Regions from separate parts of the Gordonia sp. UCD-TK1 genome, predicted to be linked through region 1. Evidence: predicted binding sites of a transcription regulator. Region 1 holds the regulator's gene; each other region holds the start of a gene.
What was found. Region 1 encodes LexA, which represses DNA repair genes until DNA is damaged. Its sites were predicted from a motif close to CGAACANNTGTTCG; they were not measured.

Region 1 (7,817 bases):
GCCACCGAACAGTTCGCGGCGGTGTTCACCAAGCTCGGCGGACTGATGGCCGAGCGGGTCACCGATCTCAACGACGTGCGCGACCGGGTCCTCGCCGAACTGCTCGGCCTACCCGAACCCGGTGTGCCCACTCCGGAGGTGCCGTCGGTCCTGCTCGCCGACGACCTCGCGCCCGCCGACACCGCGGGCCTCGACCCCACGAGCACCATCGCCCTCGTCACCCGCCTCGGCGGACCGACCAGCCACACCGCGATCATCGCGCGCCAGCTGGGGATCCCGTGCGTGGTGGCGGTGGCCGACCTGGACGAGATCGAGCCCGGCACAACCGTTCTCGTCGACGGCAGCACCGGGCGGATCGAGGTGGAGCCCGATGCGGAGGCGGCCCGGGCTCGCGTCGACGAGGATCGGCGGCATGCCGCACTCGTCGCCGGCTGGACCGGTCCGGGGCAGACCGCCGACGGGGTCGCCGTGGCGGTGCTCGCCAACGTCGCCGACGGATCGTCGGCACGCGCCGCGGCCGGGTACCCCGTCGAGGGCGTCGGGCTCTTCCGCACCGAACTCGCGTTCCTCGAGCGTGCCGACGAACCGTCGGTGGACGAGCAGGCCGCGATCTACCGGGAGGTGCTCGATGCGTTCGACGGGCAGAAGGTGGTCATCCGCACCCTCGACGCCGGGTCCGACAAACCGCTCCGGTTCGTGACCCATCCCGACGAATCGAACCCAGCGCTCGGCGTGCGGGGCGATCGGATCGCGCTGGCGCACCCCGAGATCCGCGCGCATCAGCTCGACGCGATCGCGCAGGCCGCGTCGGGGTCGGCCGTCGCGCCGTGGGTCATGGCGCCGATGATCGCCTCGCCGGCGGAGGCGCGCACCTTCGCCGCCGAGGTCCGCGGCCGTGGTCTGGTCGCCGGGGTGATGATCGAGGTGCCCGCGGCGGCGATCCTGGCCGAAGCCGTCCTCGCCGAGGTGGACTTCGTGTCCATCGGCACCAACGATCTGACCCAGTACACGATGGCGGCCGACCGGATGTCGGCCGATCTCGCCGGACTGACCGACCCGTGGCAACCGGCCGTGTTGAGCCTCATCGCGGGTGTCGCGGCAGCGGGTGCACGTCAGGGAAAGCCGGTCGGGGTGTGCGGCGAGGCCGCCGCCGATCCGAACCTCGCCTGCGTGCTCGTCGGTCTCGGGGTCACCTCGCTGTCCAGCGCGCCGGCTGCTGCGGCGGCCGTGGGGGCCCGGCTCGGCGAGGTGTCCGCACCGGACTGCCGGGCCGCCGCCGAGGCTGCCCTGTCCACCTCGGATCCCGCCGCGGCGCGCGAGGCGGCCGCGGCGGTGCTCGACGGTTCGGTCGGTGGAGAGGTCAGACTCGCCGCATCACGGTGACGACCTTGCCGAGGATGACGGCATCGTTGCCCGGGATCGGATCGAACAGTTCGTTGTGCGGCATGAGCCAGACGTTCGGGCCCTGACGCTTGAAGGTCTTCACGGTGGCCTCGCCGTCGATCATGGCCGCGACGATGTCGCCGTTGTCGGCGACGTTCTGCTGCCGGACCACGACCCAGTCGCCGTCGCAGATCGCGGCGTCGATCATCGACTCGCCGACGACGCGCAACAGGAAGAGCGATCCCTCGCCGACGAGCTCACGGGGCAGTGGGAAGACGTCCTCGACGGCCTCCTCGGCCAGGATCGGACCGCCGGCCGCGATACGGCCGAGAACCGGCACGAAGGTCGGCTCGGGAAGCTGGCCGGCCGTCGGGGTGTCCGGCGACGGGGTGTCACTCGGGGCGATGTTGACCGCACGGGGACGGTTCGCGTCGCGCTTGAGCAGCCCCTTGCGTTCCAGCGTCCGCAACTGATGGGCCACCGATGACGTCGAGGCCAGGCCGACCTCGTCGCCGATCTCCCGGATGCTCGGCGGATAACCGCGCTCGCGCACCGAGCGGCGGATCACCTCCAGGACCCCGGCCTGTCGCGGGGTGAGTGAGGCCTCGGCGGCGGCGGCGTCGAACGGGGCCTCGTCGTCGGCGCCCCGCGCTCGGCCGCGCCTATCGCCGGTGTCACTCATGTTCGGTTCCTCTCGTCTTCGGAACGTGCTGGTAGATGGCTTGCGCCGGGTCCGAGCCTAGCGGAGTGCGACCGGCACCTCAAACATTTGTTCGATGTGTCGCGAGACTTTGTCGGGACGTCGTGCTACAAATTCGAACATCAGTGCATCGAACATCTGATCGATGTTCGAACACCGACCACCACACCCGCACGATCCCAGACACCCGAACACCGGAGGGCACCATGCGCACCGCCACTCTCGTCGCTCCCGTCCGCACCGACCGTCCCGACGCCGTCCGGCCGCGCACCGACCGCGCCGATCGCGTCCGGACCCGCGCCCCGCTGTCCGACGGCGGCCGACCGGTCGACAACCGGCCGGCCGGCACCCGGCCGCGGGGGGCATCGCCGGTGACCCCGCGGGTGGGCGGTACCCACTGTGGCTCTCCGGTCGGGGTCCGGGGACGTGGCCCGGTCGGGCCCGACGCGGCGGTGTTCCGTCGCCGCCGCCGCACCGCGGTCGCGCTCCTCGCCGGTGTCGGGCTGGCGTTCGTCGTGTGGGTGTTCGGTGTCGTCGGCCAGAATTACTCGGACTCGCTGACACCGTCCGCCGTGAGTTCCGAGGTCGTCCATGTGCGCTCGGGGGACTCGCTCAGCTCGATCGCCGGCCGGGTGGCACCCGAGATGCCGCGCGAGGTCGTGATCGACGAGATCGTCGCGATGAACGATCTGGGGTCGAGCGCGCTGCAGGTGGGCCAGCCCCTGCTCACCCCCCGGTACCGCTGAGGCCGGGCGGTATCCTCGATGTCACAGGGGCCGGCCGACAAGCGGCGGGGCGCACGCTTCGGGTGCGTTCCAGCGTCCCGCGACCTGCGTGAGGACACGATGCGCTGCCCCTTCTGCAAGAACGACGACACCAAGGTCATCGACTCGCGTGTCGCAGATGAAGGGCAGGCCATCCGCCGCCGTCGCTCCTGTGTGGAGTGCGGTCGCCGGTTCTCGACCGTGGAGAGCGCCGTGCTCGCGGTGGTCAAACGCAACGGCGTGACCGAGCCGTTCAGCCGGGAGAAGGTCATGCGTGGCGTGCGGCGAGCCTGTCAGGGCCGCCACGTCGCCGAGGACGCGCTCGCGCAGCTCGCCCAGCAGGTCGAGGACACGGTGCGCGCCAGTGGATCGGCCGAGATCCCCAGCAACGAGGTCGGACTCGCCATCCTGGGCCCGCTCCGCGATCTCGACGAGGTGGCGTATCTGCGCTTCGCCTCGGTGTACCGGTCGTTCGACTCGGTGGAGGACTTCCAGCGCGAGATCGACGACCTGAAGGCGGCATCGGGATCCGGGAGCGCGCTCGCCGAACCCGTGTCAGCCGAGTCGGTCCAGAGCTCGTAGGACCCGTTTCTCCGACACCGGGAACGCGGTGCCGAGACGCTGGGCGAACAGCCCCACGCGCAACTCCTCGACGAGCCACTGCGCTTCGTCGTCGACCACCGCCCGCCGGTGCTCGGGTACCTGTTCGAGGCGTTGGGCCCACCGTTCGACGACGCGATCGACGGCGGCCACCCCGGCCTGGTCGCGTGCTGCGGACGCGGGTAGTGCCTCCAGACGTGCTTGCGCGCCGTCGAGATAGCGCGGCAGATTCTCCAGGTGGCGTCGCGCGGTAGCCGCCACGAATCCGTCGAACACGAGGTGGGCGACCTGTTCGGCGACGTCGTCGGCAGCCAGCGAACCGGCGTGCCGGTCGATCGCCGCCCGCAGCGGGGACATCCGTTCGAGGGCTGCGACGGCCAGCGAGAAGTAGTCCGGTGCGGCCGCGGCGACCCGTGGCCGGATCCGTTCGAGCAGCGCCGAGAAGGATTGTGGTGAGCGAACCGCGGCGAGCTCTGCGTCGTCGATGTCGGCGACCGTGTCCCGAATGGCCCGTCGGGTGCAGTCGGCGAGCAGTGCCTCGGTGGTCGAGTACGGGCTCTGGCTCAGGGCGAGTCGTTCGACCGGACTCAGCGAGCCGGCGATCCGCTTGTGCAGCGGAGGTATCGCGAGGTCGAGGAGGGCGACGATCCCGCGTCGCAGGAGGCGGTCCCGTGTCTCCGGGCTAGCCGCATCGACGACGACAACGCCGCGCGCGTGGCCCTTCGCGTCGGAGACCACGTCGATCGTCGGGTACCGGGTCAGCCGCTGCCCCGCGACATCGACCGTCGTCTGCTCGGCGAGCGAGCCGATCCCATCGGCGGTCCAGGTCTTATACAGGTTGCGCGACACCGTCTTCGGCGCCGCGGGCGTTCCGGTCTGCTGGAGTTCGGGCAACGAGTCGGCGCGGGCGACGATCCGTCCGGAGTCGTCGGCCACCGCGAAATGCATGCGCAGGTGCGGCGGTACCCGGTCGGTGTCGAAATCGCCCGCGGTCACCCGCATCCCGGTGATCGCCGAGAGCTCGCGGGCCAGCCCGGTGGTGAGCGGCTCCTTGCGCGGGGTGAGCCGGCCGAGCGCGAGTTCGGCGAATCGCTGCGCGGGCGACATGCTCTTGCGGAGCTGTTTCGGCAGCGACTTGACCAGTGCGGTGGCCAGTTCGGCGCGCATGCCCGGGACCGACCAGTCGAAGCCGGCCGGTCGGACATGGGGGAGCAGTGCCTGCGGGATCACGACGGTGACGCCGTCGTCGGGTGCGCCCGGTTCGAACCGGTAGCGCAGTTCGAGTCGGGTGTCGCCCTGCTGCCAGGCGCCGGGATAGTCCGTGGGGGCGACGTCGGTGCCTCCCGTGACGTCCTCGGGGCGCAGATCCAGCAGATCCGGTTCGGCCCGGCGGGCCTTCTTCCACCAGGTGTCGAAGTGCCGGGCCGAGGTGACGTCGGACGGTAGCCGCTGGTCGTAGAACTCGAAGAGCTGGTCCTCGGTGATCACGAGACCCCGGGTGCGCGTGCGGTTCTCGACGTCCGAGGCGGCCTCGAGAAGCGTGCGATTGCGGTCGAAGAAGGCGTGCTGCGTCCGCCAATCGCCCTCGACGAGAGCGTGCCGGATGAACAGCTCCCGGGAGACCACCGGGTCGATGGGGCCGTAGTCGACGCGCCGGCGGGCGACGAGCGGGACCCCGTAGAGGGTCACGCGTTCGTAGGCCATCGCCGCTCCGCGTTTCGCCGACCAATGCGGCTCGCTGTGGGTGCGCTTCACGAGATCCCCGGCGAGTTTCTCGGCCCACAGCGGATCGATCCCGGCGACGGTGTGGGCGAACAGGCGCGACGTCTCGAGGACCTCGGCCGCCATGATGAAGGCGGGCGGCTTCTTGGCGAGCGGAGAAGCGGGGAAGATCATCAGCGTGGTGTTGCGCGCACCGGTGAACTCGCGGCCCTCGGTGTTGCGGGCGGCGATGTTGCTGAGCAACCCGGACAGGATGGATCGGTGGACGGCGTCGGCGTCGAGTTCGGTGGGCGCGACCGACCAGTCGAGGTTCTTGACGATCTCGGTCAGCTGCCGGTGGAGGTCCTGCCACTCCCGGATGCGCAGGAAGTGGAGGTACTCGCGCTCACACATGCGCCGAAAGCGGCTGCCGGACAACTCCTTGCGCTGTTCGCCGAGGTACCGCCACAGCTCCACGTAGGACAGGAAGTCCGACTGCGGGACGACGAAGCGCCGGTGCTGGGCGTCGGCGGCCTCCCGGTGCTCGGCCGGCCGTTCCCGTGGATCGGGGAGCGACATCGCGGCGGCGATCACGAGAAGGTGGTCGAGACAACCCAGTTCGTGTCCGGCGATGAGCATCCGGGCGACCCGGGGATCGACCGGGATCCGCGACATCGACCGGCCGATCGGGGTCAGTCGCGGGGGCCCGCCCTCGCGCGGGACGGTGATGGCGCCGAGTTCGGTGAGAACACCCATACCGTCGCGGATCGCGCGGTCGTCGGGCGGCTGGACGAACGGGAACTCGGCGATCTCACCCAGTTTCAGCGAGGTCATCTGGAGGATGACCGCCGCGAGGTTGGTGCGCAGGATCTCCGGGTCGGTGAAGGCCGGCCGGGAGTCGAAGTCGTTCTCGCTGTAGAGACGGATGCAGACGCCCGGGGCGACACGACCGCATCGACCGGCCCGCTGCCGGGCACTGGCCTGTGAGACCGGTTCGATGGGAAGACGATTGACCTTGGTCCTGGTCGAGTACCGACTGATACGGGCGGTGCCGGTGTCGATGACGTAGCGGATGCCGGGCACGGTCACCGACGTTTCGGCGACGTTGGTCGCCAGCACGATCCGGCGTCCGTCGGAGGGGGAGAACACCTTCTGCTGCTCGGCGATCGAAAGTCGCGCATAGAGCGGCACGATCTCGGCACCGGGACCCTTGCTGCCGCCGGTTCGTCGACGGAGCGCCTCGGCGGTCTCTCGGATGTCCCGTTCGGTGGGCAGGAACACGAGGATGTCGCCGCGGCCACCGGCCCACAGTTCGTCGACGGCGGCGTCGATGCCCTGGATCTGGTCGAGATCCGCATGTTCGCCGCCGCCGGCGTCGTCCCCGTCGTCGGGGCGTTCCTGCAGGCTCAGCGGTCGATACCGGATCTCGACCGGATAGGTGCGTCCGGATACCTCGATGACCGGGACCGAGGTCTTCGGCGTGCTGAAATGCCGTGCGAAGCGCGCCGGTTCGATCGTCGCCGAGGTGATGATCACCTTCAGATCGGGGCGTCGGGGCAGCAGGCGGCGCAGATAGCCGAGGATGAAATCGATGTTGAGGCTGCGCTCGTGGGCCTCGTCGATGATGAGGGTGTCGTAGCGGCGCAGCATGGGGTCGGTGGCGATCTCGCGGAGCAGGATGCCGTCGGTCATGACCCGGACGAGGGTGTCGGCGCCCGACCGGTCGGTGAACCGGACGGAGTAGCCCACCGCGTCGCCGAGTTCGGTGTCGGTCTCGTCGGCGATGCGCTTGGCGACCGAGCTCGCGGCGATGCGCCGGGGCTGGGTGTGCCCGATCGACCCGCGGATGCCACGCCCGAGTTCGAGGCAGATCTTGGGGAGCTGGGTGGTCTTGCCCGAGCCGGTCTCGCCCGCGACGACCACGACCTGGTGGTTGCGGATCGCCTCGGCGATCTCGTCGCGTGCGGCGGAGACCGGTAGTTCGTCGGGGAAGCGCATAATCGGCACGGTCGCGCGCCGCCGGTCGAGACGGGCGCGTGCCTTGTCGACATCGGCGACCAACTGTCGCCACTTCGCGGCATCCGGGCGCGCGGCGAGCCGATCGATGCGACGACGCAACCGGTCGGCGTCGACGAGGCCCACGTCGTCGAGTGCGCGGAGCAGATCCGAGCGGGGGATGTCCGATGCAGCGGTGTCCGGTGGAGACGGGGACGGGTCAGGTGACGAGGACGGGGCCGACATGATCACTCCAGGATATGGGGAAGCGCCGAGGCCGGTTCACCCCAGTGGCCGCGTGGGCCGCGTGGACCGGCATCATGGGGCCATGGCTGATGGTTCGAGCACTGGTACTGGATCGTTGTGGCACGGTTTCGCCGACATGGGTGCGGTGACCGCGAGCGGGCCGTTCGTCGTGACCAGGGGAGAGGGTGCGCGGATCTTCGACCGCGACGGCAACTCCTACCTGGATGCGACCGCCGGACTGTGGTTCACCAACGTCGGGCACGGCCGGACCGAGATCGCCGATGCCGTCGCGCGCCAGCTCGGCACCCTCGCGCACTACTCCAACTTCGGTGACTTCGCGAGCGACGTCACCCTGCAGCTCGCCGAGGAGCTCGGCGCCATCGCGCCGGTACCCGGATCGAAGATCTTCTTCACCTCCGGCGGCAGCG
Region 2 (7,817 bases), on a different contig from region 1:
GAGTAGGGCAGGCCCAGCCGGATCTGCTCCGCGCGGCGGACCAGCTCATCGACGAAGCGATCGTGAGCGGACTCCTCGATGATGAGCCGCGCCCCGGCCGAGCAGACCTGCCCCGAGTGCAGGAACGCGGCGTTGAGCGCGTTGTCGACCGCTGCCGCGAGGAGTTCGTCGGTGGCGCAGGCGTCGGCGAAGACCACGTTCGGGTTCTTGCCCCCGAGTTCGAGCGCGACCTTCTTCACCGTCGCCGCCGCCTCGCGGGCGATGACCCGGCCGGTCACGAGCCCACCGGTGAACGAGACCAGGTCGACGTCAGGATGAGACGACAGCGGAGCGCCGGCCTCGGCGCCCGCGCCCAGGACGAGGTTGCCCACGCCTGCCGGGAGACCGACCTGCTCGAGGACCTGCATGAGCAGGATCGACGTGTGCGGGGTGAGTTCGGCGGGCTTGAGCACGAAGGTGTTGCCTGCCGCCAGTGCCGGCGCGACCTTCCACGCCGCCTGCAGCAGCGGGTAGTTCCACGGTGTGATCAGTCCGCAGACGCCGACCGGTTCGTACACGATGCGCGAATCGGCGTCGGGTGACCCGGTGTCGACCACACGCCCGGCGTCGGCCGCCGCGAGCTTGCCGAAGTACCGGAAGCAGTTCGCGATGTCGGTCATGTCGATGTCCGACTCGTAGGGCCGCTTGCCGGTGTCGAGGGTCTCGGCGCGGACGAACTCGTCTCGGCGCTCGTCGATCTGGGCGGCGACGCGGAGAAGGAGGTCCCCACGGTCGGCGGCGGGTGTGGCGCTCCACTCGCCGGCGTCGAACGCGCGGCGGGCCGCCGCGATGGCCTGCTCGGTGTCGGCCACACCGCCCTCGGCCACCACACCGACGAACGAGTTGTCTGCGGGACAACGGATCTCACGGGTCTCGCCGGAGGCGGCGGGCCGCCAGCGGCCGTCGATGTAGAGGGTCTCGCTCATCGAGCCGGTGCTCCTTCGGAACTGCTGTCGGGGATGTCCGTGTCGCTGTCGGGCACGGTACCGCCGCCGGCGGCCGGATCGGGTTCGGGGTCGTGGTGATCACCGGCCGCATCCCGCAGATGCAGGTAGCCGAGATGGCGTTCGTACTGGTCGAGGATGTCACCGATGATCTGGTCGCGGGTGTATCCGGTGAGTGAGTAGCCCTGGGACCCCTCGGTGAGATAGACCTCGCACCGGAAGTAGCGATCGTCGGATCGCTGGGTCCGGACCGCGTACGTCGGGGTCGGCGCCGAGACCGGCCACACGCAGTACTCGAACCGGGGGACCTCGGCGAGTTCGACGACCAGGCGCGGCGACGGCAGCCCTTCGTTCTCGGCCGACTCGTCGACCGTCGCGGTGATCCCCTCGCGACCGAACTGTTCGGCGACCTCGGTCATCGCCGGAACGACGCTGGCCCCGATGAATTTTCGGGTGGCGACAGGACCGGGGAAGCGGAGGGTCCCGACGAGTCGCTGCCGCCAACTGCCGTGTTCGGTGGGACCGCGCCCGACGGCGATCACCTTCGGCAGGGTCGTCCGGAAGCTGTCGAGTTTGACCGACTCGTTGCGGACGGCGCGCAGCAGCGAGATGCCGATCAGCCCGAGGACGAAGGAGAACGGCAGCCCCATGATCACCGTCGCGGCCTGCAGGGTCAGGATCGAGCCGTCGCCGCCGCCGGCGAACAGCATGGAGAGCGTCAGCAGCCCGATGGCCACCGACCAGAAGACGCGCAGCGAACGGGCGCAGTCGGCCATCGGGTCGCCGAGCCGACTGGTGAAGTTGCCCATCACGAGCGACCCGGAGTCGGCGCTGGTCACGTAGAAGAGCAGGCCGGTGATCGTGGCGATCCCGATGAGCAGCGTCGAGCCGGGGTATTGCTCGAGCAGCGAATAGAACCCGGCCTCGGGTGTGGACGCGGTCGTCTCGGCGAAGTCCGCATCGCCGCGGGCCACCTGCAGGGCGCTGTTCCCGAAGATCGAGATCCACACCAGGATGAAGCTGAACGGGACCACCAGGACACCGAAGATGAACTGTCGCAACGTGCGTCCCCGCGAGATGCGGGCGAGGAACAATCCCACGAACGGCGCCCAGGCCACCCACCAGGCCCAGAAGAACAGGGTCCAGCCGTCGACGAAGGCGCGGGCGTCGTTGCCGGGCGGCGGGTTCACCTGGTCCCACGCGAAGGTGTCGAGCGTGCGGTCGGCGAAGGTGGACACGTAGTCGCCCGCGTTCTGGACGAGACCGTTGAGCAAGAAGTCGGCGTCCTTGGCGACCGTGATGTATATGAGCAGGCAGATGGCCAGGATGACGTTGATCTCGGAGAGGCGTCGAATGCCCCTGTCGACACCAGAGGTCGCAGACGCGGTCGCGATCACCACAGCCAGGACGATCAGGCCGATCTGAGCCGCCTTGCCCTGTTCGATCCCGAAGATCTCGTTCAGCCCGAAGTTGAGCTGGACGACCCCGATCCCCAGTGAGGTGGCGATGCCGAAGATGGTGCCGAGGACGGCCGCGACGTCGATCGCGTCGCCCCAGCGGCCTTCGACACGTTTGCCGAAGATCGGGTAGAGCGCTGCCCGGATCGTCAGCGGGAGATTGTGGCGGAAGGCGAAATACGCGAGCGCGCCACCCATGAGCGCGTACATCGCCCAGCCGGTCACGCCGTAGTGGAAGACCGTCCACGTGACCGCCTCGCGCGCAGCCTCGTTGGTCTCCGCGGGCCCGGTCGGCGGGTTGAGGAAATGGGTCACCGGTTCGGCGACCGAGAAGAACATCAGATCTATGCCGATCCCCGCGGCGAACAGCATCGCCGTCCAGGTGAACAGGCTGTACTCGGGGCGCGATTCCTCCGGTCCGAGCCGGTAGCGCCCGTACTTGCTGAGGCCGAGGAACACCACGAGACCGACGATGGCGGTGGCGAGGATGAAGTACCACCAGCCGAACCAGCGGGTGATGAAGTCGCGTACGTCGTTGATCGTCGACTCGGCCGCTGCCGGTGCCGCCAGCGCCCAGGCGGCGAAGGCGACCACGATGACGGCCGAGGCTATGAAGACGGTCAGATTGACCCGGCGCGTGGGCAATCGCCGCTCGCCGGTCTTGGTCTCGGCATGGACCGACGTGGACGGTCGAGCGGCGTCATCACTCATGGACCACGACGCTAGTCCGATCGCCGTTGGGGCGGACCGTTTGGACGGATCCGTGTGAGTTGTTCTACCCGGTTCAGTGGGTGGCGAGTAGCTCCATGAGGTGTGCTTCGACGAGGGAGGGGCGGACCTGTCGTCGGCCGGGTCGGGGTGGTCGGACGTCGATGACGTGGCTGACTGTCGCCCATGAGCGGCGTGCGTCGTCGTGGGTGTGGCCGTCTGGGCGTGGTTGATCGCCGGGCCGGGTTGGTGGTCCGTGGATGTCGTCGCGCACGGTGTTGAGGTGGTGTGCGAACCGCCTGGGTATGTCGGGTCGGCGGTTGAGGCGTTCGGGGTTGGGTGGTGCGCCGGGTTCGGCGTTCAACCGCCAGAGGCAGCGGCCTTCGTCGGGTCCGGACCGGACGATCCGGGTGGTGTATTGGCCGGGTTGGTCGCCGACCATGCGGTTGTGGCGTGGGCAGGCGGGGGCGAGGTCGTCGATGTCGGTGAGTCCGCCCTTGGCCCAGTCTTTCTGTGCGTGATGCATGTCGACGTGGGTGGCGGGTTGGTCGCATCCTGGTGCCGAGCACACTTCCCCGTCGGGGCGGGCGAAGGAGACGAGGCGTTGTTCGCGGGTGGCCAAGCGTTTACCCCGCCCGAAGTGCAGCGGGACGGTGGTGGCGTCTTTGAAGATCGCCAACCACGGCTGGACGTCACCGGCCATCGCGATCAGGTCCCGGACGGGCAGCAGGGTGCCGGTGGCGGTGGTCGCGAGTCCGGCTTCGCGGATGAGGTCGGAGAGGTCGGCCTTGATGATCAGTTGCACGGGTAGCCCGCGGTGCGAGGTGCCGAGTGTGCCGTCGGCGAAACCGGCGGCCAGGGCGGCGTCGAGGGCGTCGTGATTCGTTTGGGCGAGAGTGCGTCCGTCGCGGTCGGCGGCGGCGGTCAGGGCGTCGGGGTCGGCGGTGCCGGCCGGTCCGCTGGGTGAGGCGGGGTCGTCGGGGTTGTTGAGTCCGGGTTTGCCCCACACGGCGAACATCATGGTGAGCCGGGCGGCGAGTGCGGGGGTCAGGGTGCCGGAGATTTTGGCGGTGCCGTCGGCGCGTTGTCGGCCGATCCACAGGCCGCGGCGTCGTTTCTGGTCGGTGTCGTCGGCCAGGGTGCCGTCGGGGTCGAGGTGGGCGAGCAGGCGGGCACCGAGCTGGGTGATCTCGGCGGGGGTGTGGGCTTCGGCGATCTCGGCCATCTGCCGCTCAGCGGCGACCTTGATGTCGTGGTCGATGGTGCCGGGGATGCGGTCGAGGACGTCCAAGGCGGCCTGCACGTGCGCGGAGCCGACAGCTCCCACAGCGAACGCCTCGGCCAGCGTGGGGTGTTCGGGCTCCAGAATGTCGCCGCCCAGGCTGGTCCGGTGGGAGGTGGCATCCATCTGCTTGCGGCGCCGCACCGGGTTGGACACCCGCAGCCGGTGGGTCATGAACTGCATGAGTGTCCTGCAGCCTGCCTTGCGGGGGAGGTCGCGGGCCTCGACCTGATCGATCTGCCGGTCACCGGCCACGGTCAGCCGGGCGATCGCTTTCTCGGTGTCGGCCGCCAGATCGGCCAACTCGGTATCGGTGCACGGCGCCAGGTCCACGGTCTGTAGTTCGTCGAGGATGCGGTGGAGGTCGGCCACCAGCTCGACGGCACGTGGTTGCGCCGTGGTGGTTTCGTCAGACATGGTCACCTCCCCCGAGAACCGTTGCTGCGAATGTACGTTCGAGTGTACACGGCCATCGGTCGCCGTCAATACCAAAAATGTTGTCGTGCAACAGAACTGAGCGCCTACATCTTGTCGGTGTCGTGTGATAGGCGTCCGCCGCGTGTCGTGGCCGTGCTCGCCGTGTACCGGGCCGTACCCGGATGCGCCCTGCTGCTCGTTGGTGTGCGACGGTCGCAGTCAAGCGAGGGCCAGATCTACCGAGGCCCGGCAGCGGCCCGGGTGGTCCCCACTCGCCTCCTGTGGTCTCGTCGGCCGGCGGTTTCCGCGATACCCGGCTGCTGTCGGGCACAACGCGGGCGCCGCGTCGCGGGTCCCAGTGCCCGGTGGGGGCGCATCCCGGGCCGTCGGCGGCCCGTTCGCTCTCGGCGTAGACGGCGGGGAACACAGCCCCGGCCAGCGCAGTTGTACTGGGCACATCCCCGCCGCAACGGGGGATCCATGCACTCTGCGCAGGCGTTAACTGCAGGTGCACCCCAGACGACCTCTAGAGTGGAAGCAGGCTGGTCGTCGTCTATCCGCACCGGTTGTCCTCCGGGACCTCCGAGGTGGTCTCCGCGGCGGCCGGGGCGCTAGCAATGTGAGGGAGAACAATGTTCGAACGGTTCACCGACCGCGCGCGTCGGGTTGTGGTTCTGGCCCAAGAAGAAGCGCGCATGCTCAACCACAACTACATCGGTACCGAGCACATCCTCCTCGGCCTCATCCACGAGGGCGAGGGCGTGGCGGCCAAGGCGCTCGAGTCGCTCGGGATCTCGCTCGAAGGGGTTCGCAGCCAGGTCGAGGAGATCATCGGCCAGGGCCAGCAGGCGCCGTCGGGACACATCCCGTTCACCCCGCGTGCCAAGAAGGTGCTGGAGCTCTCGCTGCGCGAGGCGCTGCAGCTCGGCCACAACTACATCGGTACCGAGCACATCCTGCTCGGCCTGATCCGCGAGGGCGAGGGCGTCGCCGCCCAGGTGCTGGTGAAGCTCGGCGCCGACCTCAACCGGGTCCGCCAGCAGGTCATCCAACTCCTCAGCGGATACCAGGGCAAGGAGCCGCAGGAGGCGGGCACCGGCGGTCGCAGCAGCGAGTCCGGCACCCCGTCGACCTCGCTGGTCCTCGACCAGTTCGGTCGTAACCTGACCGCCGCGGCCTCCGAGGGCAAGCTCGACCCGGTCATCGGCCGGGAGAAGGAAATCGAGCGCGTCATGCAGGTGCTCAGCCGCCGCACCAAGAACAACCCGGTGCTGATCGGTGAGCCCGGCGTCGGCAAGACCGCCGTCGTCGAGGGCCTGGCGCAGGCCATCGTGAACGGCAAGGTCCCCGAGACCCTCAAGGACAAGCAGCTCTACACCCTCGACCTCGGTTCGCTGGTCGCGGGCAGCCGCTACCGCGGTGACTTCGAGGAACGCCTCAAGAAGGTGCTCAAGGAGATCAACACCCGCGGCGACATCATCCTGTTCATCGACGAGCTGCACACGCTCGTCGGCGCAGGTGCCGCCGAGGGTGCCATCGACGCCGCCAGCATCCTCAAGCCGAAGCTGGCCCGCGGCGAGCTGCAGACCATCGGCGCGACGACCCTCGACGAGTACCGCAAGTACATCGAGAAGGACGCCGCACTCGAGCGCCGCTTCCAGCCCGTGCAGGTGGGCGAGCCGTCGGTCGAGCACACCATCGAGATCCTCAAGGGCCTGCGCGACCGGTACGAGTCGCACCACCGCGTCTCGATCACCGACGGTGCGCTGGTCGCCGCCGCCACGCTGGCCGACCGCTACATCAACGACCGGTTCCTGCCGGACAAGGCGATCGACCTCATCGACGAGGCCGGCGCGCGCATGCGCATCCGCCGGATGACCGCGCCGCCAGACCTGCGTGAGTTCGACGACCGCATCGCCGATGCGCGCAAGGAGAAGGAAAGCGCGATCGACGCGCAGGACTTCGAGAAGGCCGCCAGCCTCCGCGACAAGGAGAAGCAGCTGGTCGCCGAGCGCGCCGAGCGCGAGAAGCAGTGGCGCAGCGGTGACATGGACGTCGTGGCCGAGGTCGACGACGAGCAGATCGCCGAGGTCCTCGGCAACTGGACCGGCATCCCGGTGTTCAAGCTCACCGAGGAGGAGACCACGCGTCTGCTCCGCATGGAGGAGGAGCTGCACAAGCGGATCATCGGGCAGGAGGACGCCGTCAAGGCGGTCTCGAAGGCGATCCGTCGTACCCGTGCCGGCCTGAAGGATCCGAAGCGGCCGTCGGGCTCGTTCATCTTCGCCGGTCCGTCCGGTGTCGGTAAGACCGAGCTCTCGAAGGCGCTGGCGAACTTCCTGTTCGGCGAGGACGACGCCCTCATCCAGATCGACATGGGCGAGTTCCACGACCGCTTCACCGCGTCGCGTCTGTTCGGTGCCCCTCCCGGGTACGTCGGCTACGAAGAGGGCGGGCAGCTCACCGAGAAGGTGCGCCGGAAGCCGTTCTCGGTGGTGCTGTTCGACGAGATCGAGAAGGCCCACTCGGAGATCTACAACACCCTGTTGCAGGTCCTCGAAGACGGTCGCCTGACCGACGGTCAGGGTCGCACGGTCGACTTCAAGAACACCGTGCTGATCTTCACCTCGAACCTCGGTACCTCGGACATCTCCAAGGCCGTGGGCATGGGCTTCTCGTCGAGCGACGGGACCCAGTCGAACTACGAACGGATGAAGCAGAAGGTCAACGACGAGCTCAAGAAGCACTTCCGCCCCGAGTTCCTCAACCGCATCGACGACATCGTCGTGTTCCACCAGCTCACGCGTGAAGAGATCATCCAGATGGTCGATCTCATGCTGACCCGCGTGGAGGGTGCGCTGAAGAACAAGGACATGGCTCTCGAGGTCACCGACCGCGCGAAGGCCCTGCTGGCCAAGCGCGGCTTCGATCCGGTGCTGGGTGCGCGTCCGCTGCGTCGCACCATCCAGC
Region 3 (7,817 bases), on a different contig from region 1:
TGTCCCGGCTTCGACGCTCGCTCGCCCCGACCGGCGTCGTCCGCATCGACACCGTCCCCGCGGGATACCTACTGCACTGCGACGGCGCAGTCACCGACCTCGATCTGCTGGACCAGTTCGGCCAGGAGGGATTGCAGCTCATCCGGTCCGACCCCCGGGCCGGCGCCGAGGTGTTGTGCCGAGCGCTCGAACTATGGCGGGGCGAACCGCTTCCGGAGATCGCCGACATCGCCGACATCGCACCCGAACTCGTCCGGCTCGCGGAGATACGTGCCGAGTTCACCGAGACCGCAGCCGACGCGCTGCGCACGGTCGGCGAGTACCGTCGCTCGGTCGCGTTGCTGACGCCGCTGTGTCAACGGCACCCCTACCGCGAGGGCGCCGCGCGGACCCTCGCCCGTGCGCTGCACGACGACGGACGCACGGTCGACGCCCTCGGCGTACTGCGCCGACTCCGGCAGGCCCTCCGTGACGACCTGGGTCTCGATCCGCATCCCGACACGGTCGCGCTGGAAGACGACCTGCTCGACCCGTCTCCCGCGGTCTCGCCGCTCTCCGCCACCTCCGCCACGCCGCAGCCGGTACGCGAACTCATCGGCCGAGTCGCCGAACACGCAGTGCTCGAACAGGTCTGGCAAACCGGCGCGGACCGTCCCGCGGGTGTGGTCCTCATCGGCCCGTCGGGCATCGGGAAGACCGCGCTGGTCGAGCACCTCATCGCACGGCACAGTGCCGCGGCCCGCCGTTTCATCGGCCGACCCGGCCCGCCCGGACCGACGTTCGGCGGCCTCGAGGAACTCTTCGGCGAGTCCCCGGTCTCCGTACCGACGGCGCGAATCGTCGCCGACCTCACCGCCCGCATCTGGTCCGACGTCGCCGAGCACGGGCGGTCGGTGTTACTTGTCGACGACGCCCAGTGGCTCGACGCCGACTCGGCTCTTGTGCTGGGACGCGTGCTTGCAGGTATCGGACAGGCACCGATGACGGTCCTGGTCACCTGCCGCGACCCCGACGCCGAGACCGTCGAGATCCTCCGGTCGACACTGAACCGGCACGGGCCGGTCGCCGAGGTGCGTCTGACCGAACTCGGCTCCGACGACGTGCGCGCGTTGATCGTTCGGCGTCTCGAGCAGCTCGGTGACACGGGCCGGGTCGACGCTGACGCGCTGGTCGCGCAGTCATTCGGCAATCCTGCTGTGGTGCAACAACTGTGCGCCATCGCCTGGACCGGGGCGCCGCCGGACCGGGACCATCCCGCCCGATCGATGTACTCGACGCGGTTCGACGATCTCTCCCCTGCCGCTCGTTCGCTCGTCACGGCCGTGACGATCGCAGGCGGCGATCTCCCCGACGATGTGTTCACCGAGGTGGCCCGCACCCTCGGTGAGGGCGTGGCCGACGAGGCAGTCCGCAGCGGGCTCACCAGCCCCCTGAGGAGCGAGCTTGCGAGCGTCACGAAGGGTCTCGCCGACATCTTCTCGCGCGAGCAACGGATCGAGGCGCACGCGCGGCTCGCCGCTGCGTTCGAAGCGGTGCGTCCCGACGATCTCGAGTCACTGGCCGTGCACCGCGTCGAGTGCGCCGTCGACGAGGACTCGACCGCCGTCGCCGCTCGCACATGCATCGGGGCGGCTCACCGCGCACTCTCGGCAACGGCCGATCATCGTGCGCTCGACCTGGCACGACGTGGTCTCGGTCTGCCCGGACTCGACTCCCACTCGACCGTCGAATTGCGCCGGATCGCCGGCGCCGCCGCGCTGCGCATCGGGGAGTTCGATTCGGCTGCGGACTCTTTCGAATCGGCGGCGACGGTGAGTCGGCTGACGCGGGATTGGCCCGCCCTCGCCGAGACCGCACTGCTCTCGGCACCGAACGGGGTCGCGGGCTACTGGTCGGGTTACGGCGTCGTCCAGGCCGATCACGCCGCGCTCGCCCGCGAGGCACTGACACACGGCGAGGCCCTGGACCCCGAAGTGGTTGCGCGCCTTCACGCATCGGAGGCAGCCCGGTTGACCGTCCTCGGCTTGCCGGGCGCCGACGACCATCTCGGTGCCGCACGGGTCGTCCACCACAGCGGTGCCGTGGATTTCGAGATCGCCCTCGCCGAGTTCCTCGTCCGGTGGGTTCCCGACCGTCTGGCGGATCGACGCAAGATCGCCCGGGAGCTGTACGAACTGTCGGCCGGCGACCTCCACAAACGCGCCACCGCGCTGCATCTGCAACGCGTCTGCGCGTTGGAGGCGGCTGATCTGCGTCTGGCGCGACGCCTGTCCACCGAGTTCACCCGGCTCGCCGGACGTATCGGCGGCACCGATGTCGAGACGATGCAGGTGTGGTGGCAGGTGATGATCGCGCTGTTGCACGGCGACTACGACACCAGCACGGCACTGACCCAGAGGTTCGCTGCGACGGTCGGCGGGCTGTCCGACCGTGCACGACTTCTCGCCGAGTCGTCGATGGCGACCAGCGCGTCGATCGCCGCGTGGCACCGCGGCGAGCTCGCCTCGGCGTTGCCGCCGTTCGATGCGCTCGCGGAAGAGGTGGACGAGGATTTCACCCTGGTGATCGCACTGGGCGCCGCCGAGAGCGGCGACCTCGACCGTGCCCTCGAACTCGCGACGGAGCTGACCGCGGACGCCGACCAGTGGGCCGGTTCGCGCGTGGTGGCGCGCGTTCCACTGCTCATCGAGACGCTCTACGCGGTGTCTCGCGATTCCCGTCACCGCGACGCCGCTGGTGAGATCTGCCGCCGCATCGAGCCGTTCACCGCCGACTGGTCGTCGGGCCTGGTGGTGCAATGGCCCGGACTCGTGTGTCTGGGACCCGCGACGCTGTACCGCGGAACCGCGCGCGAGGTCGTCGGGCTGGATGGAACCGCCGACCTGCAGGATGCCGTCCGGGTGGCCCGCGACACGGGAGCCCGGCCCTACGTGCGTCGGGCCGAGCAGCGACTCGTCGCCGGCTGAGCGGCTATTTCCAGGCGAAAACCGGCTGCTCGAAGCCGTCGACCCGTGTCTGCCGGTTCCGCAGGACCACCTCGGCGAACTGGTAGATCACCGCGGCGGTCGGCGCGTGGACGAGGGACCCGACGATGGGCAGCTGGATGACCGGGAGATCCGACTGCGGGATCGTGAGGAACCGCGGTTCGACGAGCAGTTCCTCGAAGGTGACGAAGAACAGCAGCGCCACCTCGTCGGGATTGGGCGTCGGCTCCTGGTATTCCTCGGCCCAGCAGACGATCGGGGTGATCACGAAACCCGAGCGCGTCGGATAGTCGTCGAGCGCCCCGAGCACCGAGCTCGGCGGCAGCTGGATGCCGAGTTCTTCGTCGAGTTCGCGCAGGCCGGCCGTGACGTGGTCCTCGCCGGGGTCGAGCCGGCCACCGGGAAGTGCGAATTGGGCGGCGTGGCGTCGCATCGTCGTGGGACGCTTGCACAGCCAGATCCCCTGACGGCCGTCCTTCTCCGCTACCGCGAGGACGACCGAGGCGGCCCGTGCGCCGGGGACGTCCGCGGTCCGCCGGTCGAAGCCCTCGACACGCGCGGCAGCCACAGTCCGATCGAGATGAGTCACACCCTCAGTTGATCACGACTGCCGTCCGACGCGACGGACGCCTGCGCGAGGTGGAAACTCACGATGCTGAGGGCGAACAAGCCCAGGGCGAGGTTGAACAGGGCACCGAAGCCCTCGAGCGCGAAGTCGACGAGAGCGTTCGACAGCATGAACACCAGGGCGGCGATACGCAGCCCTCGTAGCGGCCCGGCCGGCTCCACACCGCGCCGGCGCGCGACCATCGCCGGAAGCGCCAGGGCGAGTGTCGCGATCCCGCTGATCAACAGAATCCAGGTGGCGGGCGTGCTGCCGGTGAGTTCGATGTAGATGTCGAGTTCTTCGCTGCGGTCTCCGGAGAAGTAGAAGCTCAGCACGCCGACGATGACGGTGAGTGCGGCCGCGATGACCAACCCCCACCCGACGACCGGAATCCATCGGGGACTGCGGAAGAAGTCCGGGATCAGGGCGACCGCCCGGTCGCGGAGTCGCATCAACCGGTCCGGCGTACCCTCGCTGGATTCGAGGAGCGCTCGGATGTGACCGATCGTCTCGGCGTCGAGCCCCTTGCCCTCGGCCACCACGAGAAACTCTTCGGCCTGGCGTCGACGACGTTCCGGAAGCCCGTGCGCGACACCGTCGGCCGCGATGACCGCCGCATTGGCGAGCGCCTCGGCGCCGGTGGGCCGCTTGACATCCCGGACGACGCGGCTGATCAACAGGATCATCACGACGAGCACGTACATGATCTCCGCCGACGGCCCGTAGAAATAATCGTTGGAGCGGGTGACGAACTTGCCGACCTCGTCGAGAAACAACCCGAAACCTATACCGCCCAGCACGATCGCGATGATCCGCGCCGTCGCCCCGAGGAACAGCCATCCGGTGATGAGCGCCAGCATCATCAGCGCGCCACCCCACAGCGCGTGCGCGATGTGCAGTGTTCCGCTGCCGACCTGCGGATACCCGGTGAGATGCAGATACAGACGCGTGACGATGATCGTCGCGATCGCGAGGATCAAGAACCATTCGACGGCGGCGGTGCCGTACACGCTGCGGACGACCACCCTGGTCGTGCGAGTTCTCATCGAATGAGTATGGCCGGTCCGACGAACGGAAGCGGCACGATTGCGCCGTTGCCGCTGGTCGAGCTGGCACCCTCCGCTGGTTGAGCCGGCCCCGAGCGGAGCGAGGCGCCCACCCCCGCTGGTTGAGCCGGCAMCGAGCCGCTAGGCGAGTCGCCCACCCCCGCTGGTTGAGCCGGCAACGAGCCGCTAGGCGAGTCGCCCACCCCCGCTGGTTGAGCCGGCAACGAGCCGCYAGGCGAGTCGCCGTGTCGAAACCACCTGGCGACCCGACGATCTCAGCCGCCGCCAACCCGGACGGCACCATACCGCAACGCCCAGAGCACATTTCGTCGACAACGATGTCACTCCTGTGGAGACTCATCCGGAATTGTCGGTGATCGGGTTTAGATTGGTTGGTAACAGAACACACCCCGAAAAGGGGTGAGTCGAACAGGCGTCGGGGGGCGTAGTGAAGGCGTGGACCGATCTACCGAGCGAGTACACCGCCGGGGTCGATCCTGCCCACGCCGCCGAGACCGACATGGTCATGTTGATGGCCGGCCTCGACGCCACACGACGCGGCGAGTCCTACCTCGCCTGGCACCGCTATCAGACGATCGCGGCGATGACCGACCGCCTGATCACCACCAGCGCGTCCGGGTTCGTGATGGACGGCCACGCCGACTGCGTCGCCCGCATCGCCCGCCAAGCCGGGGTGTCGCGCCGGCACGCCGAAACCCTGATCGACGAGGCCATCGCACTGCGCGATCGGCTACCCGAGGTAGCGGACACGCTGCGTGACGGGGTCCTGTCGCAGTGGCAGATCCGGTTGGTCATCTCCCGCACCGAACTGATCCCCACCGATGACCCCATCACCCCCGCGTTGGATGCCGAGATCGCCGACACCGTGCGCCGCCGCACAGGTGTGTGGGACCGAGCGCGCCTGCGCGACATGGTCGACCGCCTGGTCTTCCGCCACGACCCCGACGCGGTACGGCAACGCCGCAAAGACGCGATGGATCAACGTGGGGTGTGGACCCACGAACTGCCCGACGGCACTGCCGAACTCACCGCGGTGATGTCGGCGGAGAATGTGCGGATCTCGGCCAAAGCCGTCGCCATCCTCGCCGACTCGGTCTGCAAGCGGGATGGCCGCACCCAGGGGATACGACGATCCGATGCGATGTTCGCCCTGCTGACCCGCACCAGCTTCGACTGCCAGTGCGACGATGAACAGCCGTGCACCGCCGACATCCCGGACCCGCAGAGCGTCCTCGACGCGGTCCGCGCCGAGGTCGTGATCCATGTGGTCACCGATGCCGCGACCTTGGCCGGGGCACCCGGGGTCGGGTTTCTCGACGAACACGGCATCATCAGCGACGAGCATGTCCGTGACCTCGCCGCCCGCCCCGACGCCACGCTGTCCCCGGTCACCCCCGCCCGCACCCAACCCACCTACGTGGCCCCCAGCAACAACGACGCCGACCAGCGGCGGACCGCCCAGCGCCCGGCACCAGCCGAGGACACCCGAGCAGACGCCGCCACGACCGGCACCCGCGGCGGAAATAAAACGGACGCAGCCGAACCCGATCGACCCGTCGAGACCACCGCGAGTGTCGCGGTGGTGTATCCGGCTACGCACCCCGGCAACGGGTATCGGCCCACCGCGTCGTGTGCTGATTTCGTGCGGGTGCGGGACGGATATTGCACCGAACCCGGCTGCACCCGTTCAGCGTTCGCGTGCGATCTCGATCACGTCACCGAGTACGACCACACCGACCCCGCCCGGGGTGGGGCGACGTCGAGTGAGAACCTCAACGCAAAATGCCGTCCCGGTCACCTGTTCAAAACCCACGGGGACTGGGTCGATGTGCAATACCGCGACGACGACGGACGCCTGGTCACCGAATACGAGACCCCCGAAGGGGTCACCCTGCCCGGCGACGCCGAAACCCTGGAAGACACCTTCCCCAACCTGCGGCGTATCCGGTTCGAACAAGCCGCCCAAGCCCCACCCACCCCACGGGTGATCACCGCCGTCAACCCGGAGCGCACGCACAGCCGACTGGACGCCAAACTGGCCCGCCGGCGACAAGAACGCGCCCGAAACAAGCGAGCCCGCGAAGAACTCGACCGGTTGGACCCACCCCCGTTCTGACAAACACGAGCGTTCCCCTGATCGGGTGAAAACTAGCCGGTAACTTGTCCTTCTTCCTTGCGGCTGCGAACATTTGACGTGGTTTCACGATCGTGGAGACCGAATCAAACATGCCAATGGCCGGTGATCAGGTCGGCGGCGGGGGCAAGGGCGGGAAGACATGAACGGATTTCGACGGACGCTGCGCGCGTCCACGGTGGGTTGCGCGCTGTGCCTCGGCATGGTCGTACCGACTGCACTGCCCACAACCGCGTCGGCCGCGCCGGTGATTTCGGCCGAGACCCTGGCCACCATCGAGGGACTGAACGACGACGGCGTGTTCCGACCCGCGGAACCCGACGACGGGCTCGGTCCGGACTGGCTGTCGACGACGTTCCCTCATGTCAACGGGGACACAATCGTGGTAGTGACCCCCGGAACCGACGACGGCACCCTGTTCCCGCGCATCAGGGGACTCCGTGCCGGTCGTCAGGTCTTGGTCATCGAGTACCCCGAAGCACTAGGCCCCATTGTCTCGGGCCGGTCCGGCGCAGTTCTGCCGCTCTTCGCCCCGAGTTACGACGCCTCTCGGGATGTCGCCGTCGACAACAACCTCAAAGTCATGCGGGCGTTCGCACAGCAGACCGAGGGGCAGCCGTACGTCGTCTACACCGGCTACTCGCAAGGCGCCGAAGCCCTGGGCAATGCTGCGGAGATCGCGGTCGGTCAGCCGAACGGGATCGACGTCGACAACTCGACGATCCTGCTCATCTCCGATCCGCGGAGCCCGTGGGGCCTGAAGGCGTGGGCCGACAACAACGTCGTCGGTTCAGTGTTCGAACTGTTCGGCGCCGAGAGCAACGGAGCCCGCGATCCCGGCGCCACCGGCGACGATCTCCCCGTGGTTTCCGTCATCGTGGTCGGCGATCCGGTTGCCAACTTCCAGTGGCGAACGCTCAGGCCGGTGAGTTCCCTGCTCGTCAACGCGGCCGGCTTCATCGCGATCCATTCGGGCCTGGGCGAAGAGAACTACGGCAATCTCATCGACTACACCACAGCGCCGA
Region 4 (6,058 bases), on a different contig from region 1:
CGGCTCGAGCTGGGCCCAGGTGGCGTGATCGCCGGTGCGGACCGTGCCGCGCATGCGACCTTCCTGCGGGATGGCGTTGGCGGCGCTGCCGGCGTTCGCCGCGCCCCACACCATCACCGTGCCCGAACGCGGGTCGATCCGTCGCGACAGCACCCCGGGCAGGCCGGTGATCACCGTGCCCATCGCGTAGATGAGATCCCCGGTGAGGTGCGGCCGCGACGTGTGCCCGCCGGCCGAGTGCAGTTGCAGATCGATGTGGTCGGCCGCGGACGTCAACGGGCCGGACCGCAGGCCGACCGTGCCGACCGGCAGGCGAGGGTCGCAGTGCAAGGCGAAGATGCGGCCGAGACCGGTGGTGACGCCCGCCTCGATGGCGTCGAGGGCTCCGCCGGGCATGACCTCCTCGGCGGCCTGGAAGATCAGACGCACGCCGACCGGAAGTGGTTCGGCCGCGGCGAGGAGCTTCGCGACGCCGATCAGGATGGCCGTGTGCGCGTCGTGACCGCACGAGTGCGACGCGCCCTCCACCGCCGAGGTGAACGGCAGGCCGGTGTGTTCGGTCACCGGCAGGGCATCCATGTCCGCGCGCAGCGCGATACGGGGCTCACCGGCAGGACCGAGGTCGCACACCACTCCGGTGCCCAGCGGCAGCCGGCGCGGGGTGAGTCCGGCAGCGGTGAGCTCGCTCATCACCAGCTCGGTGGTGCGGACCTCCTGCCGGGACAGTTCCGGATGCGCATGGATCTGCCGGCGCCACGCGATGAGATCGCCGCCGTGCTCGGCGAGCCAGGCGTCGATGGGATCGTCCGCCGCGGCGAAATCCGCTCCCGCGACCGACATCAGAAGACTCCGGGCGGGGTCTGACGTGCGAGGTCGTCGAGCAGGGGGCCACGGAGTCCGCGCTTGATCAGCGCCAGGTTGGGTCCGGCGGTCGCGGAGCGGGCGGCCGCGATCTCGATGGCCCGCTTCACGAGGAGTTCGGCGTCCACGGCCTCGTCGACGATTCCCGCACGCACCGCGTCGTCGGCGCCGTACCGCCGGCTGGTGTACATCGCCTCGGTGGCGGTGCGATCGGTCAGTCGGGTGCGCAGCAACGTCGCCATCCCACGGGTGAACGGCATGGTGAGAGCGGCCTCGGGCAGCGACCAGAAACCGCGTTCGGTGCGCATCAGGACGTGGTCGGTACACAACGCGAGCATCGCTCCGGCGCCGAAGGCGTGTCCGTTGACGGCGCTGACCGTCGGAACGGGCAGGGTGAGCACCTTCGCGTACAGGGCGTGCACGCGGTCGAGGTAACCGGGCAGCTGGTCGGGAGCGGCGAAGATGTGGTCGGTGTCCAGGCCGTTGGAGAAGAACTTCCCGGTGGCGGTGATCACCAGCGGTCGTGTGCGGTCGACGACCACCTGGTCCAGCAGTGCATCGACCTCGTCCAACCAGTCGGCCCGGAAGCGGTTCTCCGGATTGGACTCGCTGATCTCCTCACCGCGCGCTCCGAGATGGAGCTCGACGACCTCCCCGTCACCGTTCAGAAATGGCATGTCCCGACCTTATCGCTCCCGGTCTCGTCGCCACCGACCCGATCGGTCGGCGCGCTGCGACGCGCGGCCGTGTGGGCCTGGGAACGGTTTAGGGTTGGCGCATGGAGCCCACCGCCGACCCCGATGCCGCGGCCATCGTCGCCGCGGCCACGATCGCTGCCGAGACCGACGCCGCTACACACGATGTGGCCGTCATCCTCGGGTCGGGATGGTCACCTGCCGCCGACGCCTTCGGGCGGCCCATCCGCTCGTTGCCGGTGGCGTCGATCCCGGGATTCGTCCCGCCCAAGGCCGCCGGCCACGGCGGCGTGGTCCACTCCGTCCGGATCGGTGATCGACGAGTCCTGTTGATGCTGGGACGTATTCACGCCTACGAGGGCCACGACCTCGCTCGCGTGGTCCACCCGGTCCGCACCGCAGCCGCGGCCGGTGTCCACACCGTCGTGCTCACCAACGCGGCGGGCGGTCTGCGCGAGGACATGTCGGTCGGGCAACCCGTGCTCATCTCGGATCATCTGAATCTCACGGCCCGCTCCCCGTTGGTCGGCGCCCAGTTCGTCGACCTGGTCGATGCCTATTCACCGCGGCTGCGACAGATCGCGCGCGGCATCGACCCGGGCCTCGCCGAGGGGGTCTACGCCGGGCTCCCCGGCCCGCACTACGAGACCCCCGCCGAGATCCGGATGCTGCGGACGATGGGTGCGGACCTGGTCGGGATGTCGACCGTGCACGAGACCATCGCGGCGCGCGCCGCCGGACTCGATGTGCTCGGCATCTCCCTGGTCACCAACCTCGCGGCCGGCATGACCGGCGAACACCTGAGCCACGCAGAGGTCCTGGAGGTCGGCCGCGCGTCGGCAACCCGGATGGGCGAGCTGTTGGCCCGGATCATCGGCGAACTGTAGGACCGAACGGAACCGGCGGCCGGCCGAACCGAAGGAGCGAGATGACCTATCCACCGAGCGGTCCAGGCGGCTATCCCCAGGGTGGCTATCCGTCGGGCGGTTACCCGCAGGGCCCGGTGCCACCTGGCCCGCCGCGGTCCCCGTGGTCGTCGCCGGCGGTGCTGGTGGCGATCGGCGCGGGCGTGCTGCTGGTGGTGGTGGGCGTCCTCGCGGCGCTGCTCCTGATCCCCGCGGACGACGAGTCCGCGGACCGCGACAGCGCGGACGGCGGACAACCGTCGGCGTCGACCTTCACGAGTACCGTCACCCGCCCCGCGGAGACGACGACCCCCACCACCGCGACCACCACCACGACGACGCCGCCGCCCCCGGTCCGGCCGACCCCCACCGTCGCCGGCGCCGACTGGCAGGGATTCACCAACGGTCCCCGCTGCAACGCCGCCGACGACCCCGCCGTGGCCGTCGGACAGACCGCCCGGTCGCGCGTGGTGATCTGCCAGGTGGGCACCCAGACGGGCCGCTTGTACTACAAGGGCGCCGCACCCGAGGGCGGGATCGAACTCCAGTTCCCGACCCGCACCGGTAACACATTCGAGGCGCGCAACGGCTCGGTGCGTTACCTCGTCTCGCCGACAAGTCTCACCATCGTCGACGGCGGCGCCGTGCTCACCGAGGAGCCGATGCTCGCGTACTGGTCGCTGCCCGGCTGAGACCCGCCGAACCTCGCTGACCGCGGTTCGGTGTAGCCCGGTCACAGTAATGCGAAGCGTGCGTGACGGGATGACCGTTGCCACGCCGACGTTGCCGCCCCCGCTTGGACGTGCCGCCAGTTCGCCTGAGGCACAGACGACCACCGTCCCCGGCAGTTTGGAACACCCGGCAGCACTGGCCCAGGTCCGGGCCCTCATTCGGCGCTCGGCAGTCGCCTTCCACCCACGACGACGAGACGTTCCGGTCTCGTACGGGCGGTTGCCGCTGGGGTGACACTGTTGAGTTGTCAAGGGACAGGGTCGGTCCCGGGTGTGGCCCGGGTGCGAAGGTGCTACGCGAAAGTCTGGTGGTCTGTGGCGGCAGCGGTCAGGCGGCGTCGTCGAGTCGCATGGTGCGTCGGTTGTAAGCGGGCAGTGGTCGGCGCCGCGGATCGATGGTCGCGGGTGGGACGAGCCAGGGATGACGGTCGAAACCCATCACGATGTCCCAGCCGTGGTGGTGGACCTGGGTGTGGCAGCGTTGGCAGAGCAGGCAGCCGTTGTCGAGGTCGGTGGGTCCGCCGTCGGCCCAATGGGTGACGTGGTGAACCTGGGTATGTGACGGTGGTGCACCGCATTTGATGCAGCAGGCGTCACGCACGATGATCGCCTTGCGGAGGTGTGCCGGATACAACCGATGAGTGTGACCCATCTGCAGCGGTACGCCCTCACCGTTGAGAATGATCTCCGTCAGCGAGCCGTCGCACGACGCTTGTTTCGCGGTGGCATGGCTGACCGGCCCGGTCCACGGCAGCGACGCCAGGTCTCCGGTCGCGGGGATCGTCAGCATCAGTTGCGTGCGTGGGCTTCCGACGGTGTCGATGGTCGCGCCGATCGCTGCTTGATCGAGGATCAACTCGAAAGCGTCGGCGCGGCGTTGCTCGGCGGTGCGTCGATCCTCGGTGCCGTCGGGTTCGCGCCGCGGACAGGACCGTTCGTCGATCATCGCCATGAACTTCTCACCGACCACCTGGGTGAGGTCAGCGCGGACCTCGACGCGGCCGTCGTCGGTGGTGTGCGCGTTCACCGAATTCAGTGATGGGTCGTCGGCGGCGGGGATTCCGGCATCGGAAGCGTCGGCAAGGTTGTTGGCGATCGCGCGAGCATGCTTGAGTACTTGCGTCGGCGCCGCCCCGGACAGTGCCTGGGCGACGAGTTCGAGCTCATACCGTGAGCGCTTGTCGTCGGAAAGCGCCTCACCACATCGTTTCTCGATCTCGTTCATGCCTCGGACGATGGCATCGACGATCTCGCCGGACAGCCGCCCATCGGCGGCATGACGCGCCAAAGCGGGCAGGTTGGGCAGCGCGTCGACACTCCGCATGGTGCGGAGGGCGGAGGCCGGCGCATGTCCTGACTCGATCAGCAGCTTCTTGGTGGTGCTACCGGCTTTCTGCGCGACCCCGAGAGCATCGAGTTGCGCTGTGTGCGTCGCGATCTGGTGATCGGCAAGGTTGCGGATCAGGCGCCACGTGTCGAGGGCGTCGAATGTCGCTCTGCCCGTGGGATCGTCGACGGGTGGGGTGGTCTCGATGAGTTGATCGAGGAGAGTGGCTAGCTCTGACATGACTCCAAGGTACAGGAACACCCATTCGATTACGAGAAAACTCCACAAGCCCGGAAATTACGAAACCAATTACTGTGCAGTGCTTTTCGTCCACTGTGCGTTGCAGAGCGTGGATCGATGACAGTGGTGAACTTCAGTCACACCCGTTTCGGAATTCGTTCTTCCAACGGTGTTCTTGCCGCGGATTCGCTATAGCCCCGGTGAAGTTGTGAACGCGTAGGCGTTCGGGCGAATCCGCCGATACCGGTGTGGATTCGGTGGTTTTCGTAGTCGTGCAGCCAGTCGTCGTAGGTCGCCGCTCGGGCGGCTTCAGTGGTGTGGACCTCGCGAAGGCCCTTTCCGAGGCGAGCAACCGGTGGAAGCGTTCAACTCTGTTGTGGTCTGTGGCCGGTACAGACGGGTCTCTGGTGCGCGATCTCAGGGCCGAGGGCATGCGCGGAAAGCCCTGGGCGGCAACTGCCGCCGTAGTCGGCCAACAAACTGTTGTTCGTGATGCCGTGCGCGTGGAAGAAGGGCGTGCCCGGCCCCAGAATTGCGTATCGGTCTCTGTGCGTTCGTCGGTGAGGATCTCGGAGTACGCAACCGAGTGTGGTCGTCGACGATATGGCGGCCTCCGGGAGCGCCGTGATCTAAGCGCCGCGGCGGGGTTCGGCGTACCGGCAGCGCGATGGCCTGGGCGAGGTGTCGCAACAGTGGCATCCCATATCGGCGCAGCACCGCCTTGACGATCGATCTCGCAGCAGTAGATGCGTGGCAATAGGAGCTGCGTCCCGGAGGGGAGATAGGCGTAGCTTGATGATTCGACGTTCACGTCGCACCGGGGCTCGTTGGGTGACGGGTGGGGCGGCTGGAGCGATCTGTCATGCCGGCTTCGCCGTGAACGCGGTAGCCGTCGGCCCGTTTCTCGGCCGTCGCTCGAGCATTCAAACCGTCCGGCGGCCCACCGCAGCGGCCGTCCGTGATCGGTGATCGACGAAGCATCCTGCCAGTACCAGACGGCAGCGTTCGGCGAAAAGAACATCAGGGCGGGTCATGAGGGCCCTTGAATGACGACGTGTGGCTTGTCTCAGCGACGTGCCGCGCGAGGTTCAGCCATACTCACGAATACCTCGGACCGAACTGCCGGTCGCCCGCGTCACCGAGACCGGGCACGATGTAGTTGACCTCGTTGAGCCCGTCGTCCACGGCGGCCACGACGAGCCGGCACGGGTGTCCCGAATTCTCCAGCGCCGCAACCCCTTCAGGCGCTGCGACGACACATACGGCGGTGATGTCGGTGGCGTTGCGGGCGATCAGCAA

Region 2: the regulator LexA is predicted to act here: its motif matches at 4,875-4,888, upstream of A9310_RS01615 (HNH endonuclease signature motif containing protein).
Region 3: the regulator LexA is predicted to act here: its motif matches at 5,064-5,077, upstream of A9310_RS17450 (HNH endonuclease signature motif containing protein).
Region 4: the regulator LexA is predicted to act here: its motif matches at 4,774-4,787, upstream of A9310_RS11500 (HNH endonuclease signature motif containing protein).

What each region holds. Positions count from the first base shown of each region.
Region 1 covers NZ_LZMP01000001.1:38,924-46,740, reverse strand. The annotation lists gene A9310_RS00200 (phosphoenolpyruvate--protein phosphotransferase) at 1-1,383, shown strand, start outside; gene lexA (transcriptional repressor LexA) at 1,361-2,065, opposite strand; gene A9310_RS00190 (LysM peptidoglycan-binding domain-containing protein) at 2,290-2,829, shown strand; gene nrdR (transcriptional regulator NrdR) at 2,929-3,429, shown strand; gene hrpA (ATP-dependent RNA helicase HrpA) at 3,403-7,389, opposite strand; gene A9310_RS00175 (aspartate aminotransferase family protein) at 7,472-7,817, shown strand, end outside.
Region 2 covers NZ_LZMP01000002.1:17,958-25,774, forward strand. The annotation lists gene A9310_RS01605 (aldehyde dehydrogenase family protein) at 1-965, opposite strand, end outside; gene betT (choline BCCT transporter BetT) at 962-3,151, opposite strand; gene A9310_RS01615 (HNH endonuclease signature motif containing protein) at 3,225-4,847, opposite strand; gene A9310_RS01620 (ATP-dependent Clp protease ATP-binding subunit) at 5,480-7,817, shown strand, end outside.
Region 3 covers NZ_LZMP01000033.1:1,015-8,831, reverse strand. The annotation lists gene A9310_RS17465 (BTAD domain-containing putative transcriptional regulator) at 1-2,966, shown strand, start outside; gene A9310_RS17460 (CoA pyrophosphatase) at 2,971-3,573, opposite strand; gene A9310_RS17455 (hypothetical protein) at 3,570-4,616, opposite strand; gene A9310_RS17450 (HNH endonuclease signature motif containing protein) at 5,086-6,774, shown strand; gene A9310_RS17445 (PE-PPE domain-containing protein) at 6,935-7,817, shown strand, end outside.
Region 4 covers NZ_LZMP01000017.1:41,537-47,594, reverse strand. The annotation lists gene A9310_RS11520 (amidohydrolase) at 1-840, opposite strand, end outside; gene A9310_RS11515 (enoyl-CoA hydratase/isomerase family protein) at 840-1,538, opposite strand; gene A9310_RS11510 (purine-nucleoside phosphorylase) at 1,640-2,443, shown strand; gene A9310_RS11505 (hypothetical protein) at 2,485-3,153, shown strand; gene A9310_RS11500 (HNH endonuclease signature motif containing protein) at 3,521-4,759, opposite strand; partial or broken gene A9310_RS25175 (leucine zipper domain-containing protein) at 4,893-5,793, opposite strand; gene upp (uracil phosphoribosyltransferase) at 5,858-6,058, opposite strand, start outside.